DNA from 2 places in the Microbacterium tumbae genome. Region 1 is predicted to be linked to the other one. Evidence: riboswitches for the same ligand, from Rfam matches in the RefSeq annotation. Region 1 holds a riboswitch; the other holds the start of a gene.
The links. A riboswitch is a leader RNA that binds a small molecule or an ion and turns the genes downstream of it on or off. The one in region 1 is predicted to bind thiamine pyrophosphate.
Positions count from the first base shown of each region.

Region 1 (7,627 bases):
GAAGGCGCCGCCGTAGAAGGCATCCCAGGACGCCTTCGAGGTGAGGCGATGGTCGGCTCCGGCGTCGATCACGAGGGGCACGCCCCCGAGGGCGTCGGTGTACTGGCCGGACTGGCCGTGCGGAAGGGCGAGGAACACGATGTCGTGCCCCGCGAGGATCTCAGGGGTCGTCTCCTGCAGCTCCAGGTGCGCGAGAGAGCGCAGATGCGGCTGGTGCTGGACGAGCGGCTGACCCGCGTTGGAGTGCGCGGTGACGGTGCGGATCTCGATGTCCGGGTGGCCGGCGAGCAGGCGCAGGATCTCGCCGCCTGCATAGCCGGATGCGCCGGAGACGGCGACGGTATACGTCATGGTTCTACCTTAACGGTCGGCTCCTCGGGTCCTCGATGCACGACGGCACGAGCCCGAGCTGGTCGGAGGGGCCGGGGCGGCGACGCCGGCGCTCGACCGCCGTGCGAGAGGCAGGCGGGAGTGCGGGGTCGCCTAGAGTCGGCGGCCGCCGCGGCGTCGGCGCACGACGAGGACGCTCGGAGCGAGCGTCGAGGAAGCGCGGAGAGCCGAAGCCATGCCTGGACGATAGCGCGAGTGCGGATGCGTGTGCAAATCCGGATCGTCACGCCCCGGCGTCCCGCCTCAGGACGGAGCGTCCCGCTCGGCGAGCGGCACGGCGAAGAAGTCCCTCTCCAGCGCGCTCGAACGCTCGAAGGCGCGGAACATGCGGTCGCGCTGATCCCCGGATGCCCTGGACGCCGCACCGGCGACGTACTCGATCGCCTGCTCCGTCGCCAGCTCGAACGCCGGATCGGCGTAGGTCGTGAGCCAGGAGGCGTAGGGATGCCGGAGGTCCCGCGCGTAGGCCCCGAACTCCCCCGCGTGCAGGCGCCGCCCGAGATCCGTGTACAGCCAGAAGCACGGCAGCAGTGCGGCGATGAGCTCGGCGTAGTCCCCGCCGAACGCCGCGGAGCGCAGATGATCGAGATACGCGGTCGTGACCGTCGACGGCGGCGCGGCGAAGGTGCGCTCGCCGATGCCGCTCTCCGGAGTCAGCCACGTCGCGTGCAGTTCGAGCTCTCCGACGATGGAGCCGTGGGCCGAGTTCGCCCAGAACGCCTGTTCCGCAGACGTCGGGGCGAGGCGCGCCGCCTCGGCGAGGACCCGCGCGTACTCGCGGAGATAGAGCGCGTCCTGGCCGAGGTAGAACAGGAACGGCTCACGTCCGAGTGTGCCGTCCGCGAGCATCCGGATGAAGGGCAGCGCGTCGATCGCGGAGCGGATGCCGGAGATGCGCTGCCACCATTGGGCGGTGATCTCGTCCGGGGAGGGCCGGGTGTCGAGCCCTCCCCGAGACCAGAGGCCCGCGAAGTGGCTGACCGGTCCGTGGCCGCGGCCGACCTGCAGCCGCGTGCTCTGCACGAGCGACTCGCGCAGCCAGGCCCGCGCCGAGCTCACCGCCTCCACCGGATCCAGCCCGCGTGCGAGCAGGGTCGCGATCGCCGAGGACAGCGAGCAGCCGGTGCCGTGCGTGTTGCGGGTGGCGATGCGCGTGCCGGAGAACTCCTGGACGAGACCCGCTCCCGCATCGACGAGAGCATCCGGCGCGTCTTCCCCTGTGAGGTGTCCGCCCTTGACCAGCACGGCGGCGCCGATGTCGGCGGAGAGGCCCCTGGCGACGGCGAGCGCTTCCGCCCAGCTCTCGACGCGACGCCCGCTGAGCACCCCGAGCTCGGAGAGGTTCGGCGTGACCAGGTGCGCCTGCCGCAGGAGTGCGCGCAGAGCGTCCTCGGCATCCTGATCGAGCAGGCGGTCGCCGCTCGTGGCGACCATGACGGGGTCCACGACGACGACGGGCGGCCGGACGGCCTCGAGCCAGGCGCCCACTGCCCGGATCACGTCGGCGTTCGCCAGCATCCCGATCTTCACGGCGTCGATGCCGATGTCGTCCGAGAGCGCGTCCAGCTGCGCGGTCAGGAAAGCGGCCGGCGGCACGTGGACGTCCCGCACTCCTTGCGTGTTCTGGACCGTGAGCGCGGTGACCGCGGCCATGCCGTAGCCGCCGTTCGCCGCGATCGACTTGAGATCGGCCTGGATCCCCGCGCCGCCGGAGGGATCGCTGCCGGCGATGCTGAGCACCCGAGGCACGGCGCCTGCGCGCCAGCGCCGGAGGAACTCGCCCGCCTGAGCCGCCGGATCGTCCGCGGCGCAGAGCGCCGAGACGACCGCGATGCCCGCCGCACCGGCATCCCGGAGCTGTTCGACGTCGTCGATCCCGATCCCGCCGATCGCGACACAGGGCAGAGGGCTGTCCGCCGCGAAGGCGCGGAAGCCGTCGATCCCGAGCGGCGCAGGATGGTCGGGCTTCGTGCTGGTGGGACGGATCACGCCGACGCCGAGATAGTCGACCGTGCCGGATGGCAGCGCGCGGATCGCTGCGAGATGCTCCGGGGTGTTCGCCGTGAGGCCGATGAGGGCATCGGGGCCGAGCACCTCCCTGGCCCGCAGGACCGAGGCGTCTCCCTGGCCGAGGTGCACGCCGTCCACGCGGGCGCCCCGAGCGCGTGCTGCGAGAGCCGCATCGAGGCGATCGTCGACCACGAGCAGGGCGCGGCCGTCGATCACCCGCGAGAGCTCGACGAGCTGCCGGACGGTCTCGGCATCCGTCGCGGATTTGTCGCGCAGCTGGACGATGCCCACGCCCCCGTCGACCGCCTGGCGCACCGTCTCGACGACGCCGCGGTCGCCGCAGAGCGAGGGGTCGGTGACGAGGTACAGCGAGAGATCGGCGATCATCGCGCCACGACCTCGACGCGAGCGCGGGCGGCGAGCTCGCCCGGTTGGACGGCGGCGAGCGCGTCGAGCAGCGCGACGGCGAAGCTGCCTGGTCCCGCCGCACCGGACGCGGCCCGTTCCGCGGCGATCGTGTACACGAGGCTCGCGGAGGCGACGGCGATGATCGGGGCGGACCCGGTGCCGCGCGCGACTCCGAGGAAGGCGGCCATCACGGCGCCGAGGGCGCATCCTCCGCCGGTGACGCGCGTGAGGAGCTCGTCGCCGTTGGCGATCCGGAACGTCCGGTCGCCATCGGTGATGAGGTCGACGGGGCCCGAGACCGCGACGACGCTGCCGTGCCGCTCCGCGAGCGCGAGGGCGGCGGACGCGGCCGCATCCGTGCTGTCGGTGGCATCGACGCCGCGGCCGCCCGTGCTGAGCCCTGCCAGCGCGAGGATCTCGGAGGCGTTGCCCCGGATGGCCGTCGGGCGGCGCTCCGCGAGCTGATGCGCGAGAGCCGTCCGCACGGGGAGCGCGCCGATCGCGACAGGGTCGAGCACCCAGGGGGTGCCGGACGCCGCCGCTCCGACGGCCGCTTCGAGGCTCGCCGCACGCTGCTCGGGCGTCGGCGTGCCGAGGTTCACGAGCACACCGGATGCGACGCCGGCGAACAGCTCGGACTCGCCGGCGATGTCGACCATCGCAGGGGCGGCGCCGAGCGCGAGCAGCACGTTGGCCGTGAACCCTGTGACCACCGCGTTGGTGATGCAGTGCGTCAGAGGCGGGGCCTCCCGCAGCGTCTGCAGCAGGATCGCGGCCTCGCCCGCGAGGTCGGTTCCGGACAATGGACGCAGACGATCGCTCATTGCGACATCCCTTCGCTAGTACGAACTAGATCAGGTTCGACGGGTGTGATCTCAGCCGCGGATGCGGCACCCCGTGTCACTCGCTGGAAGTCTAGCGGGCCTGTGCCGGACATTCCGTTCGGGCTCTCGGGCGCTCAGGCGTCGATCGCCGTGAGCAGGGCGAGCTCCTCCTCCCGCGTCAGCCCAGAACGACGGGGCCGGCCGACGCCGCGCGAGCGCTCGTCGAGGAGCACGCGGGAGATCGTTTCGGCGAGAGGACGCAGCGGACCTCCGGCCGCCCGGTAGGCGGTGCTGCTCCGGCGGGCGAAGCCCGGCATGTCGGCCGGCAGCCAGAGGGGCAGCGAGCGCTCGCCCATCCAGTGCTGCACCCCGCGCTCCTCCAGCCAGGCGTCGCCGGCCTCGACGATCCGGCCGGTGTGCTCCGCGGCGGACCGGAAGGCGTCGATCACCGCGCCGAACGGGTGCGGGTCTCCGACGGCGTCCACGATGCCGTGCCCGCGGTCTCGGACGACGAACTCGGCGAGATCGTCGACGTCGACGACCTGCGCCCAGCGCTCTCGACGCGTCGGAGTCAGGACGGCGCCGCCTCCGGAGCGGGCGAAGGCCGCGCCCCAGTAGCCGAAGCGGTCGCTCGGGTCGCCGGGGCCTGCGATGAGACCGGGACGCACGATCCTCGCGCGCGACCCCAGCCCGGCGACAGCCTGCTCCGCCGCGACCTTCTGCCCGGCGTAGTCGTCCTCGTCGTCGCGTGCCGCCGGATGCAGCGAGGCGGACTCGTCGGCGCCGATCGCGGTGTCGTCGGCATACACGGAGACGGACGAGACGTACGTCCAGCGCGCGCTGCGCTCCCCCAGCATCCGGATGCCGTCGCGCACATGCCCGGCCAGGGAGGAGACGTCGACGACCTCGTCCCAGTCCCGCCGCAGCGCGTCGTAGACGGCCTGGTCGTCCCGATCTCCGAGGACGAGCTCGACGCCGTCCGGCGCCGTCCGACCGCCTCTCGCGAGACACGTCACGCGGGCGCCGGCATCCGCCCAGCGCTGCGCGATGCGCCGGGAGAGCCAGCCCGTTCCTCCGAGGACCAGCACATCTGTCATGGCCCCATGTCATCACGCCGCCGGCGAGGAGGGGAAGGGCTTCCGCCCAGAGCGGAGACGACGTCCTCCGCACGCGGGGTTCAGCCGCGGTCGCGCGCCCAGGAGAGCACGATCACCCGCGCGGCGGCCTCCGCCAGTCGTTCGGCGAAGACCCCGTCATCTGCGGCACGCGCGGCCAGCGCGTCGATGATCCTGCCTGCCGTCTCCGGCGTGGAGCCGGCGATCATGAGCACCAGGTCGGCGCCGGCCGCGATCGCGGCGACGGCGTTCTCGACCGGGTCGGCGTACGCGGCCTCTCCGGAGGAGGAGAGCATGCCGAGGTCGTCGGTGACGGCCACACCCTCGAAGCCCAGTTCGTCGCGCAGGATGCCGTACCACTCCGGCGACAGCGACGCCGGAAGATCGGATACGGCCGTGAACCGCAGATGCCCCATCATGACGAGCTCCGCGCCCGCGTCGATGCCCGCCTGGAACGGTACCGCGTCGAAGGAGCGCCATTCGGCCAGGCTCATGCCCGTCGTCGGGATCGCGCTGTGCGAGTCGCCCTCCGCCGCCCCATGGCCGGGGAAGTGCTTGAGCGTCGACGCCACGAGACCGTCCTCGCTTCCGACGATCGCGGCCACCCGGTCGGCCACCGACTGAGGATCGGTCCCGTAGGAGCGCCGGAAGATGAAGGATCCGTCCGAGCGGGGAACATCGGCGACGACGCCGAAGTTGACGTCGACGCCCGCATCGGCGAGAAGCCGGGCACGATCCGTGAAGGCCGTCCTCGCCTGCGCGACGTCCTCGTCCTTGAGCTGCCTGGCCGAGGGGAGGTCGTCCCACGGCATCCGCTTGACGTCGCCGCCCTCCTGATCGATAGCGATCAGCGCATCCGCGGACGCCGCATGCACCTCGTCGGTCAGTGCGCGCAATCCCTCAGGCGCACCGGGGACGTTGCCGCCCATGAGGATCAGCCCCCGCGGACCGCTCGCGACGTACTCCGCGAGAGAAGCGGCATCCGATCCGCCGATCGTTCCCATGACGACCATCGCCGCCTGCTCGCGCACGGGCGTCAGCGCCGCCTGCACGGCGGCGAGCCCGCGGATCGAGGGAGGTGTCGGTGTCAGCGTCGCGGTCGGCGTCGGCATCGGCATCGGCGTCCCGGATGTCTCGACGCCCGCGGGTTCGCCCGACGGGGCGCATCCCGAGACGCCGATGACCAGCGCCAGGAGCGTCGCCGCGATCGCACGACTCTTCACCCCGTCAAGGCTACACAGCGCTCATCGACGTTCGCCCGCCCCCGTCTGCAGGAAGAGCAGGATGGCCCGCACCCGGCGGTTCTCCTCCTGCGGCCGCAGTCCAAGCCCGCTGAAGATGTTCCCGACATGCTTGCGCACGGCGGCGTCGCTGAGGAACAGCCGGCCCGCGATCTCCGTGTTCGAGAGGCCGTCCGCCATCAGCGCCAGGACCTCCCGCTCCCGCCCGGTGAGCGCGTCGAGCGGACGCGACGCATCCGTCCGCAGCAGGTGCCTCGTCACCTCCGGGTCGATGACCGTCCCGCCGCCGGCCACGACGCGGAGCGCGCGATCGAAGTCCGCGATGCGGTTCACCCGTTCCTTGAGGAGGTAGCCGACCGCGCCATCGGGGAGCAGGAGCAGCTCTCTGGCATAGCGGTCGGCGACGTACTGGGACAGGGCGAGGACGGGCTGCTGCGGATGTCGGGCGCGGATCCGCAGCGCGGCCCTCAGGCCGTCGTCGGTGCCGTCCGGCGGCATCCGCACGTCGGTGAGCACGAGATCGGGCTCCTCTGCGAGACCGTCGTAGACCTCGAGCAGGCTGCGCGCATCGGATGCCGTGGCCGCCACCTCATGGCCGAGGCGCTCCAGCAGCGCCGAGAGGGCCTCCCGGAGCAGCGCGGAGTCATCCGCGAGGAGAATGCGCATCGAAGCCCCTCCCCTCCGCGGTGACGGGCAGCTCCATCCGCAGGATGGTCGGCCCGCCCTGCGGGCTCGTGACGAGGAGGCTCCCACCGAGCGCCTCGGCACGACCGGCCAGGCCCGACAGCCCCGAGCCCGCTTCCGGATCGGCGCCGCCGTGGCCGTCGTCCTGCGCGGAGACGACGGCCATGTCGCCGGCGACGCCGAGCGTGACGGACACCCGGGTGGCGGTCGTGTGCTTGGCGGCGTTCGTGATCGCCTCGCAGGCGAGGAAGTACGCGGCGGCCTCCGATGCCGGGGAGAGGCGAGGGAAGCCCTCATCCCGGATCTGCAGGGGGACGGCGCTGCGTCCCGCCAGCTCCTCCAGGGCGCTGCGCACGCCGTGATCGCCGAGGACGGCGGGGTGGATGCCGCGCACGGTCTCGCGCAGGGCGGCGAGCGCGCGCTCGGTCTGATCCTGCGCCGCTTCGAGGGCGGTACGCGCCGACGTCTCGTCGCCGTGGGCGAGCTCGAGCTCCAGGATGCCGAGTCGCGCCGCGATGCCGACGAGCTCCTGCTGCACGCCGTCGTGGAGGTCGCGCTCGATGCGGCGGCGCTCGCTCTCGTGCGCCGTGACGATCGCCGCGCGGGATCGAGTCAGCTGGGCGACCCTCTTGTCGATCTCCGCCGTTCGCGGGGCGATCAGCCAGCCGATGACGGCGACGTGCACCGCGGACAGCGCCGCGTTGAGGTAGCCGAACATCGCGAGGGCGACAGGGAGCAGGAGAAGCGGATGCCACCAGTTCTCGGCGGTGGCGGTGTATCTCACGTCGAAGAACAGCGTCACCTCGGAGGGCGGCGCGGTGCGGCCCGCGATCGCGAGCGCGACAGGGAGCGCTGCGGCGATCGCCTGGGCGAGCAGGAGCGCGAGCGAGAGCAGTCCGAGGATCAGGCCCAGCAGCAGCGCAGCGGTCTCGCGCCAGGTGGCAGGCTCCGTGAG
Region 1 covers NZ_BAAGWV010000003.1:658,083-665,709, reverse strand. Annotated here, with positions in the region: gene argC (N-acetyl-gamma-glutamyl-phosphate reductase) at 1-351, opposite strand, end outside; gene ACYVGQ_RS14920 (bifunctional hydroxymethylpyrimidine kinase/phosphomethylpyrimidine kinase) at 634-2,787, opposite strand; gene thiM (hydroxyethylthiazole kinase) at 2,784-3,632, opposite strand; TPP riboswitch at 3,623-3,716, opposite strand; gene ACYVGQ_RS14910 (NAD-dependent epimerase/dehydratase family protein) at 3,767-4,729, opposite strand; gene ACYVGQ_RS14905 (glycoside hydrolase family 3 N-terminal domain-containing protein) at 4,810-5,970, opposite strand; gene ACYVGQ_RS14900 (response regulator) at 5,992-6,654, opposite strand; gene ACYVGQ_RS14895 (sensor histidine kinase) at 6,632-7,627, opposite strand, start outside.

Region 2 (7,627 bases), on a different contig from region 1:
CTGGACGCCGAGGAGCAGGGCGCGGATGCCGCGGACGCGCCGTCCGTCGGCGACGGCGACGGCGTCATCGAGTTCGAGCACGTCTCGTTCTCGTACACGCCGGAGCGCCCGCTCATCGAGGATCTCTCGTTCCGCGTGGAGCCGGGCCAGACGGTGGCGATCGTCGGACCGACCGGCGCGGGCAAGACGACCCTGGTCAACCTGATCATGCGCTTCTACGAGCTGAGCTCCGGACGCATCCTGCTGGACGGTCAGGACATCGCGGAGCTGACCCGTGCCGATCTGCGTTCGCGCACCGGCATGGTGCTGCAGGATCCGTGGCTGTTCGCGGGATCCATCCTCGAGAACATCCGCTACGGACGCGCGAGCGCGACCGATGAGGAGGTTCTCGCGGCGGCGAGGGCGACGTACGTGGAGCGTTTCGTGCATGCGCTGCCCGAGGGCTACGAGACGGTTCTGGAGGAGGACGCGGCGAACGTGTCGGCCGGCGAGCGCCAGCTGATCACGATCGCCCGCGCCTTCGTGGCCCAGCCGTCGATCCTGATCCTCGACGAGGCCACGAGCGCCGTCGACACCCGCACGGAGCTGTTGCTGCAGCACGCGATGGCCGCCCTGCGCGAGGGACGCACCTCCTTCGTGATCGCGCACCGTCTCTCGACGATCCGCGACGCCGACCTCATCCTCGTGATGGAGCACGGCGACATCGTGGAGAAGGGCACGCACGACGAGCTCATCGCCGCGCAGGGAGCGTACTGGCGGCTGTACCAGTCCCAGTTCGAGCAGGCCGCTGCGGACATCGACGCCGAGGAGGCGCTCACCGCTTCGACCCCGGTCATCGTCACGGGCGAGGCCTCGGAGAACGGTCCGGACGAGTCGGTGACGGCCGAGTCCGCACCGGAGTCCGGCACCGCCTGATCGCCCGCGTGAGACGAGGACGCCCCGCCACCCTCTCGGGTGCCGGGGCGTCCTCGTCTCACATGCGCAGCGCGGGCTGCTCGTGCTCGGGGCGAGGTTTCTCGTCGCTCGCGAGCTGAGGTCTCCCGTCTGGTCGCCTCATGCTGCCTGAGGCGGCCAGACGAGGCACGTCCCGCATGCCGAGGCGGCCAGACCGGCCCCCTCCCGCGGGGGAGTCCGGATCGAGGGAGGTGCAGCCCTCGAGGATCAGTCGACGATGCCGAAGAGCTCGAGAGGGTGAGTGAGCCGCCACCATGCTGTCGGCCCCTGGAGCTCCTCGGCCAGTGAGACGGGCACCTCCACGCCGTCGATCGGCCCCGTCACCGTGAGCGTGCCCACCTCGTCGCCTTCCGCGGTGCTGTCGCCCAGATCGAAGGTCGCACCCGTCGTCGCGGTCCCTGCGTTCCAGAGGACCACCGTGGCGTCGGCATCCGTGACCACGTCCACGCGGGTTCCCCAGGGGGTGCTCACCTCGCCGACGACGGTGCCGGCCTCGACGGCCGGCCCCTGAGCGAGCAGGGCGGCCTCGGCCTCGGCGTACAGCGCCCGACTGGCCGCCAGGCGTGCGTCGTCGTCCTTCTGGCCGAGCACGGCGGCGTACAGGTGAACGGTCGTGTCGCCGATGACGACGTCCTTGGCGCTGAGCAGGTTGTATGCGCCGTCGAGCGTGCCGGTCTTGATCCCGACGATGCCCGGATCGCCGAGCAGTCCGTTGGAGTTCTTCACCGTTCCCGCGCCGGGGAGATCGACGGATGCCGTTCCGACGATCTCCGCGAACACCGGATTGGCCATGGCGATCTCGGCCAGGCGGATCAGAGCCTCCGGCGTCGCCACGTTGCCGGCGTCGCGGCCGGCCGGAGTGACGATCGTGATGTCGCTGAGCCCGCGGGAGTCCAGCCACGCCTGCGCTGCCGCGACGAACGAGTCCTCGGAGCCCCAGATCTCGTCCGCGAGCCGGTCGATGTAGTTGTTCGCGGATCCCAGCAGGATGCCCTGCAGCATCTGGTGCTCGGTCAGCGTGCCGCCCACGGGCACGTCCAGCGCGGACTGGTTGTCGCTCAGATAGCTCCAGTACTCGCTGGAGTCGGACCAGCTGAACGAGAACTCCGGCCCCTGCTCGCCGACCTGCAGCGGCATCCGGTCGAGCACGAGCATGACCGAGACGACCTTCGTGACGCTCGCGAGAGGGACGGCCGAGCTCGCGGATGCGACGGCGTCCACGCCTCCGACGCCGACCGCCGCACTGCCCTGCGCGGGCCAGGTCAGGACGGCCGGATCCGCCGGTGCGACGGTGACCTCGACGCCGTCCACCGAGGCGGGAAGCTCGTGCAGCGGCCACAGCAGGGCCGTGGCGGAGTAGGCGATGCCCAGGGCGACCAGGGTTCCGAGCGGCACCAGCCAGCCGGCGCGGGGCCCGCGCGTCGCGGCGTCCGCGAGGATGTCGACCGTCGTCGCGGCATCGGAGTCGTCGTTCGGCGAAGCGGTCTCCGCGACGGATCCCGGATCCACCCAGAGAAGGGCAGTGGCCGGCGAGTCCTCGTCGGCCCACTCGGCCGGAGCGGCCTCCGTGCGAAGGACCTCGAGGGGCTCGGGGGCGACGACTCCGTCGTCGTCGGAAACCTCGGTCTCGGCGAGTCCACCGGTCGGGGTCTCCGTCCGGACGACGGGCGATGCGGTCCCGATGGTCACGGGTGCCGCGAGAGCGGGCGCGAGGGCGACAGCCGCTCCCGCGCTCCCCGCGTCGGCGGAGTCGTCCGCGGCCGTCTCGGGGATCGGCGAACCGGCCGTCGCGTCGTCGGCGGCGTCCTCGACGGCGGTCGCGACGGACGTGGTCTCGCTCGCGGCCGGCACGCCGGACGCGGTCCTGTCGGCGTCGGCCGGGATCGCATCCGTCCCGGCGGGTTCGGCAGGGGAGCTCCCGTCGCCGGCATCCGCGGTCCTGCCCGATCCGCGCCCCCCGCCGGCCACCTCGCCGAACGACGGCGCCGGCGCCCTGAGCCGACGGCGTTCCCGGCGCGTGAGGGCGCTCGCGTCGTCGCTCTGATGGGGGGTCACCCCGCATACGCTACCGAATCCGGGCATGGCAGGCCGGTATCCCGCCCCGGAGTATGATCGTCAGCACAACCACGGGAGTCCGGCGAGCCGGGCTGAGAGGAAGCGAACCGCGCTTCGACCGTCGAACCTGATCCGGATCATGCCGGCGCAGGGAGGAGATCAGATGAGTACGTCCACGTCCGCATCCACCCAGGCCACCACCGCCGCGAACCCCTGGCGCTGGCGCGTCGTCGACATCGTCGTCGCCGCCGTGCTCGGCGTCGCGATCGGCCTCGTCTTCTGGGGCTGGAACACCGTCGGCGGCACCTGGTTCGGCCTGGCCGACGCCGTCACCCCCGGCCTCGGCGGGATCGCCGTCGGCATCTGGCTGCTCGGCGGCGTCGTCGGCGGGCTGATCATCCGCAAGCCGGGTGCGGCGCTCGTCGTCGAGCTCGTCGCCGCGATCGTCTCCGCGCTGATCGGCAACCAGTGGGGCATCTCCACCGTCTTCAGCGGCATCGTCCAGGGACTGGGCGCGGAGATCGTCTTCGCCCTGTTCCTCTACCGCCGCTTCGGCGTCGTCGCCGCCGCGCTCTCCGGCATCGGAGCGGGCGTCGCCGCCTGGGTCTTCGAGCTGTTCTACGGCAGCTCCCCGAACATCCTGAAGTCGCTCGAGTTCAACACCATCTACCTCGTGAGCCTCATCGTCTCCGGGGCGATCCTCGCCGGTGTCGTCGGCTGGCTGCTGGTGCGCGCTCTCGCCGCGACCGGCGCGCTGAGCCGCTTCGCCGCCGGTCGCGAGCTCGTCCGCGAGGTCTGAGCGTGCCCGGTGCCGCCCCGGCCCGCGTGCAGTGCGCGGGCTGGGGCTGGCGCTACGCAGGGCGGCGCCTGCCGGCGGTCAGCGAGGTGAGCTTCACGATCGAGCCGGGCGAGCGCGTTCTTCTGCTCGGCGCCTCCGGGGCGGGGAAGTCTACGCTGCTGGCGGGTCTCGCAGGGGTCCTCGGCGATGCGGAGGAGGGCGAGCGCACCGGCAGTCTGCTCGTCGACGGCGCGGCTCCCGAATCCCGTCGTGGCCAGGTCGGCCTGGTGCTGCAGGACCCGGATGCCGGGATCGTGCTGTCCAAGGTCGGCGACGACGTCGCGTTCGGCTGCGAGAACCTCGGCGTCCCGGCATCCGAGATTCCCTCGCGGGTCGCCGAGGCGCTCGAGGACGTGGGCCTCGACGTGCCGTTGCGCCGCCCGACGAAGGAGCTCTCCGGCGGGCAGAAGCAGCGGCTCGTGCTGGCCGGCGTCCTCGCGATGCGCCCCGGTCTGCTCCTGTTGGACGAGCCGACGGCGAACCTCGATCCGGAAGGCGTCCGCGAGGTGCGGGCGAGCGTCGAGCGCGTCGTGGAGGCCACCGGCGCGACCCTGATCGTCGTCGAGCATCGGACGCCGGTCTGGGTGGAGCTCATGACCCGCGTGATCGTGCTCGCCGCGGACGGCGGGCTGCTCGCGGACGGCCCGCCGGCGCAGGTGTTCGCCGAGCACGGCGACGCCCTGGCCGATGCCGGGGTATGGGTGCCGGAGCAGCGGATCGACCTGGCCGTGCTGCCCCCGGCATCCGCGGACGGCGAAGGCGTGCTGTCGGCGGAGGGACTGTCGATCGGCCGCGGGCGGACCGAGGTGCGGACCGGGCTCGACGTACGCCTGCCGCGGGGCGCGGCGACGGTCGTCACCGGCCCCAACGGCGCGGGCAAGTCGACCCTCGCCCTGACGCTGGCCGGACTCGTCCCCGAGCTCGTCGGCGAGCTCGAGGCCGCTCCCGATCTCGCGGGACGTTCCGGCCGCCGGCCGTTCCGGTGGACATCCCAGGAGCTGCTCACGCGCGTCGGGATGGTCTTCCAGGAGCCGGAGCATCAGTTCCTCGCCAGGACGCTGAGGGATGAGCTCGCCGTCGGCCCGCGCGCACTGGGATGGCCGTCCGCCCGAGTGGACGAGGTCGTCGACGCCCTGCTGGAACGACTGGGGCTCGCACCGCTCGCCCTCGCCAATCCCTTCACCCTCTCCGGCGGTCAGAAGCGACGGCTGTCGGTCGCGACCGTGCTCGCGGCCTCCCCGGAGGTGATCGTGCTGGACGAGCCCACCTTCGGGCAGGACCGGCGCGGCTGGATCTCCCTCGTCGCCCTGCTCCAGGAGGAGATCGCCCGGGGGCGCACGGTGGTCGCGGTCACCCACGACGAGGGCGTTGTCCGGCATCTCGGCGGGCGCCGTCTCGAGCTGGCGGCCGCTTCGTGAGGCGCGAGGGCAGTGCGTTCGAATCGCGCAACTATGCGGATCCGGGCCCGAAAAGCGTACAGTTGCGCGATTCGAACGGGCGGTGGCTGGACGGCGTGAACCCCGTCACGAAGGTGCTGCTCGCCCTGGTGCTCTCGATCCCCCTGTTCGCGTCGATCGACGTCACGAGCGCGGTCGTCGCGATCGGGCTCGAGCTGCTGTGCGTCCCGCTCACGGGGCTGCGACTCGGAACCGTGCTGATGCGGATGCTCCCCGTGCTGTTCTTCGCCCCGATCGCCGGCGTCAGCATGCTGCTCTACGCCGAGCCGGGCGGCGAGATCTACTGGAGCCTCGGGTTCGCGACGATCAGCGAGGACTCGGTGGGCCTCGCCATCGCGGTCGGGCTGCGCGTGCTCGCCCTCGCCCTGCCCACGATCCTCCTGTTCGCGAGGACGGACCCGACCGAGCTGGCCGACGGCCTGGCGCAGGTCGCGAAGCTGCCCAGCCGGTTCGTGCTCGGCACCCTCGCAGGAGCCAGGATGCTGGGGCTGTTCCTGGACGACTGGCGGACCATGGGGCTCGCCCGCCGCGCCCGCGGCGTCGGCGATCGCGGGACCATCCGGCGGTTCTTCTCGATGGCGTTCGTCCTGCTCGTGTTCGCGGTGCGCCGCGGGACGAAGCTGGCGATGGCGATGGAGGCGCGCGGCTTCGGCTCCGGCATCCCGCGCACCTGGGCTCGTCCCTCCCGGCTGAGCGGGAGAGACGCGATCGCCGTGGCCGGCGGAGTCCTCATCATGGCACTGGCGCTCGCCGCGGCCGTCGTGGCCGGGACGTTCCGCTTCATCTGGAGCTGAGGTCAGCCGGCGTTCCACAGCTCCCGGTAGTAGGCGAGCCGCTCACGATCCGGCTCGACGCCGTAGGCCGCGATGAGCGCATCCTCCCAGCCGGGGCCGGCGTTCCACCCCGTGCTCATCGCCGCGACCGCGATGTCCGCCCAGCGGTCGGCGACGCCGAGGGCGGCGAGATCGACGTGCCCGGCCACGGCCCCGGAGGCGGAGAGCAGGGTGTTCGGCATGCAGGGGTCGCCGTGACAGACGACGAGGCGATCGACGGGCGGCGGATGCTCGAGATGCGCCGGCACGTCGGCTCCGCGCTCACGGGCGCCGGCGAGCCTGGTCTCCACTCCCCACTCCCATGGGCAGTCCGCGACCGGAAGAGCGTCGTGCAGCATCCGCAGCCCTTCGCCGACGCCGCGGACGGCCGTCGCCGGATCCTCCCGCCAGCGCGGGTCCACGGCGCTCATCGCATCGATGGCCACGGTGACGAGCCATTCGTGCCCGGCGTCCTCGCCCTGTTCGATCACCTCGGGCACGCAGATCCAGCGACCCGCCCACCGCATCCGCTCGGCCTCGTCGCGCATGTTCGCCTCGGGGTCGTGCGGGCCCCATTTGATGAAGCGTCCGTCGTCCGTGCGGAACGTGAGACCGCCGATCCCGTTCTCCCAGACCGGCTTCAGCGCGGCGCCGCGGGCGAGGTCGCGGACGCGTCCCGGAACCGTCAGATCCGCGCCGGGAATGCTCACAGCAGTTCCCGCAGCGCGTCCTCCAGCACGAGGGCGTGATTGTGCTCCGGATCGCGCGCGGCGTAGACGAGGGTGACGATCGGATGCCGGCGCACGGCGTCGGCGAGCGCGCGCAGCGCGGGCGCGCTCTCGTGGTCGAGCTCGGCGCGGTACCTGTCCGCGAACTCGCCCCATTCGGCATCGGGAGCGGCGTGCCAGGCCTTGCGCAGCTCCGCGCTCGGGGCGGTGTCCTCGGACCAGAGGTCGATCGCGGCCCGCTCCTTCGAGACGCCGCGCGGCCAGAGGCGGTCCACGAGGATCCGGAAGCCGTCGTCGACGGAGGCGGTGTCGTAGGCTCGCTTGCGACGCAGTTCCATCCCTCCACCCAACACCGTGCCGCCGCAGGACGCCAGGGTGGAACTGGGAACCGCGTAAGCTGGGACTGAGTTGCACGAACGTTCGAGGGAGAACAGCATGCGGATCCAGGGAGCGGGCGCCCTCATCACCGGCGGCGCCTCCGGACTCGGGCTCGCCACGGCACGCGCACTCGTCGCGGCAGGAGCCCACGTCACACTGCTCGACCTCCCCGGTTCCGCGGGTGCGGCGCTGGCCGCGGAGCTCGGCGGGTCCTTCGCGCCCGGTGACGTCACGAGCCCTGCGGATGCCGCGGACGCGGTCGTCGTGGCGAACACCGAGGCGCCATTGCGCATCGTCGTGAACTGCGCGGGCATCGCCCCTCCGGCCAAGGTCCTCGACCGGGACGGCGAACCCAGCTCGCTCGCCGACTTCGAGCGGCTCATCCGCATCAACCTCATCGGGACC
Region 2 covers NZ_BAAGWV010000001.1:467,401-475,027, reverse strand. Annotated here, with positions in the region: gene ACYVGQ_RS02200 (ABC transporter ATP-binding protein) at 1-915, shown strand, start outside; gene ACYVGQ_RS02195 (D-alanyl-D-alanine carboxypeptidase family protein) at 1,162-3,009, opposite strand; TPP riboswitch at 3,071-3,180, shown strand; gene ACYVGQ_RS02190 (ECF transporter S component) at 3,173-3,808, shown strand; gene ACYVGQ_RS02185 (ABC transporter ATP-binding protein) at 3,805-5,265, shown strand; gene ACYVGQ_RS02180 (energy-coupling factor transporter transmembrane component T family protein) at 5,328-6,098, shown strand; gene ACYVGQ_RS02175 (phosphotransferase) at 6,101-6,826, opposite strand; gene ACYVGQ_RS02170 (DUF488 domain-containing protein) at 6,823-7,182, opposite strand; gene ACYVGQ_RS02165 (SDR family NAD(P)-dependent oxidoreductase) at 7,280-7,627, shown strand, end outside.
Region 2: another riboswitch for thiamine pyrophosphate. It lies ahead of ACYVGQ_RS02190 (ECF transporter S component); the one in region 1 lies ahead of thiM (hydroxyethylthiazole kinase).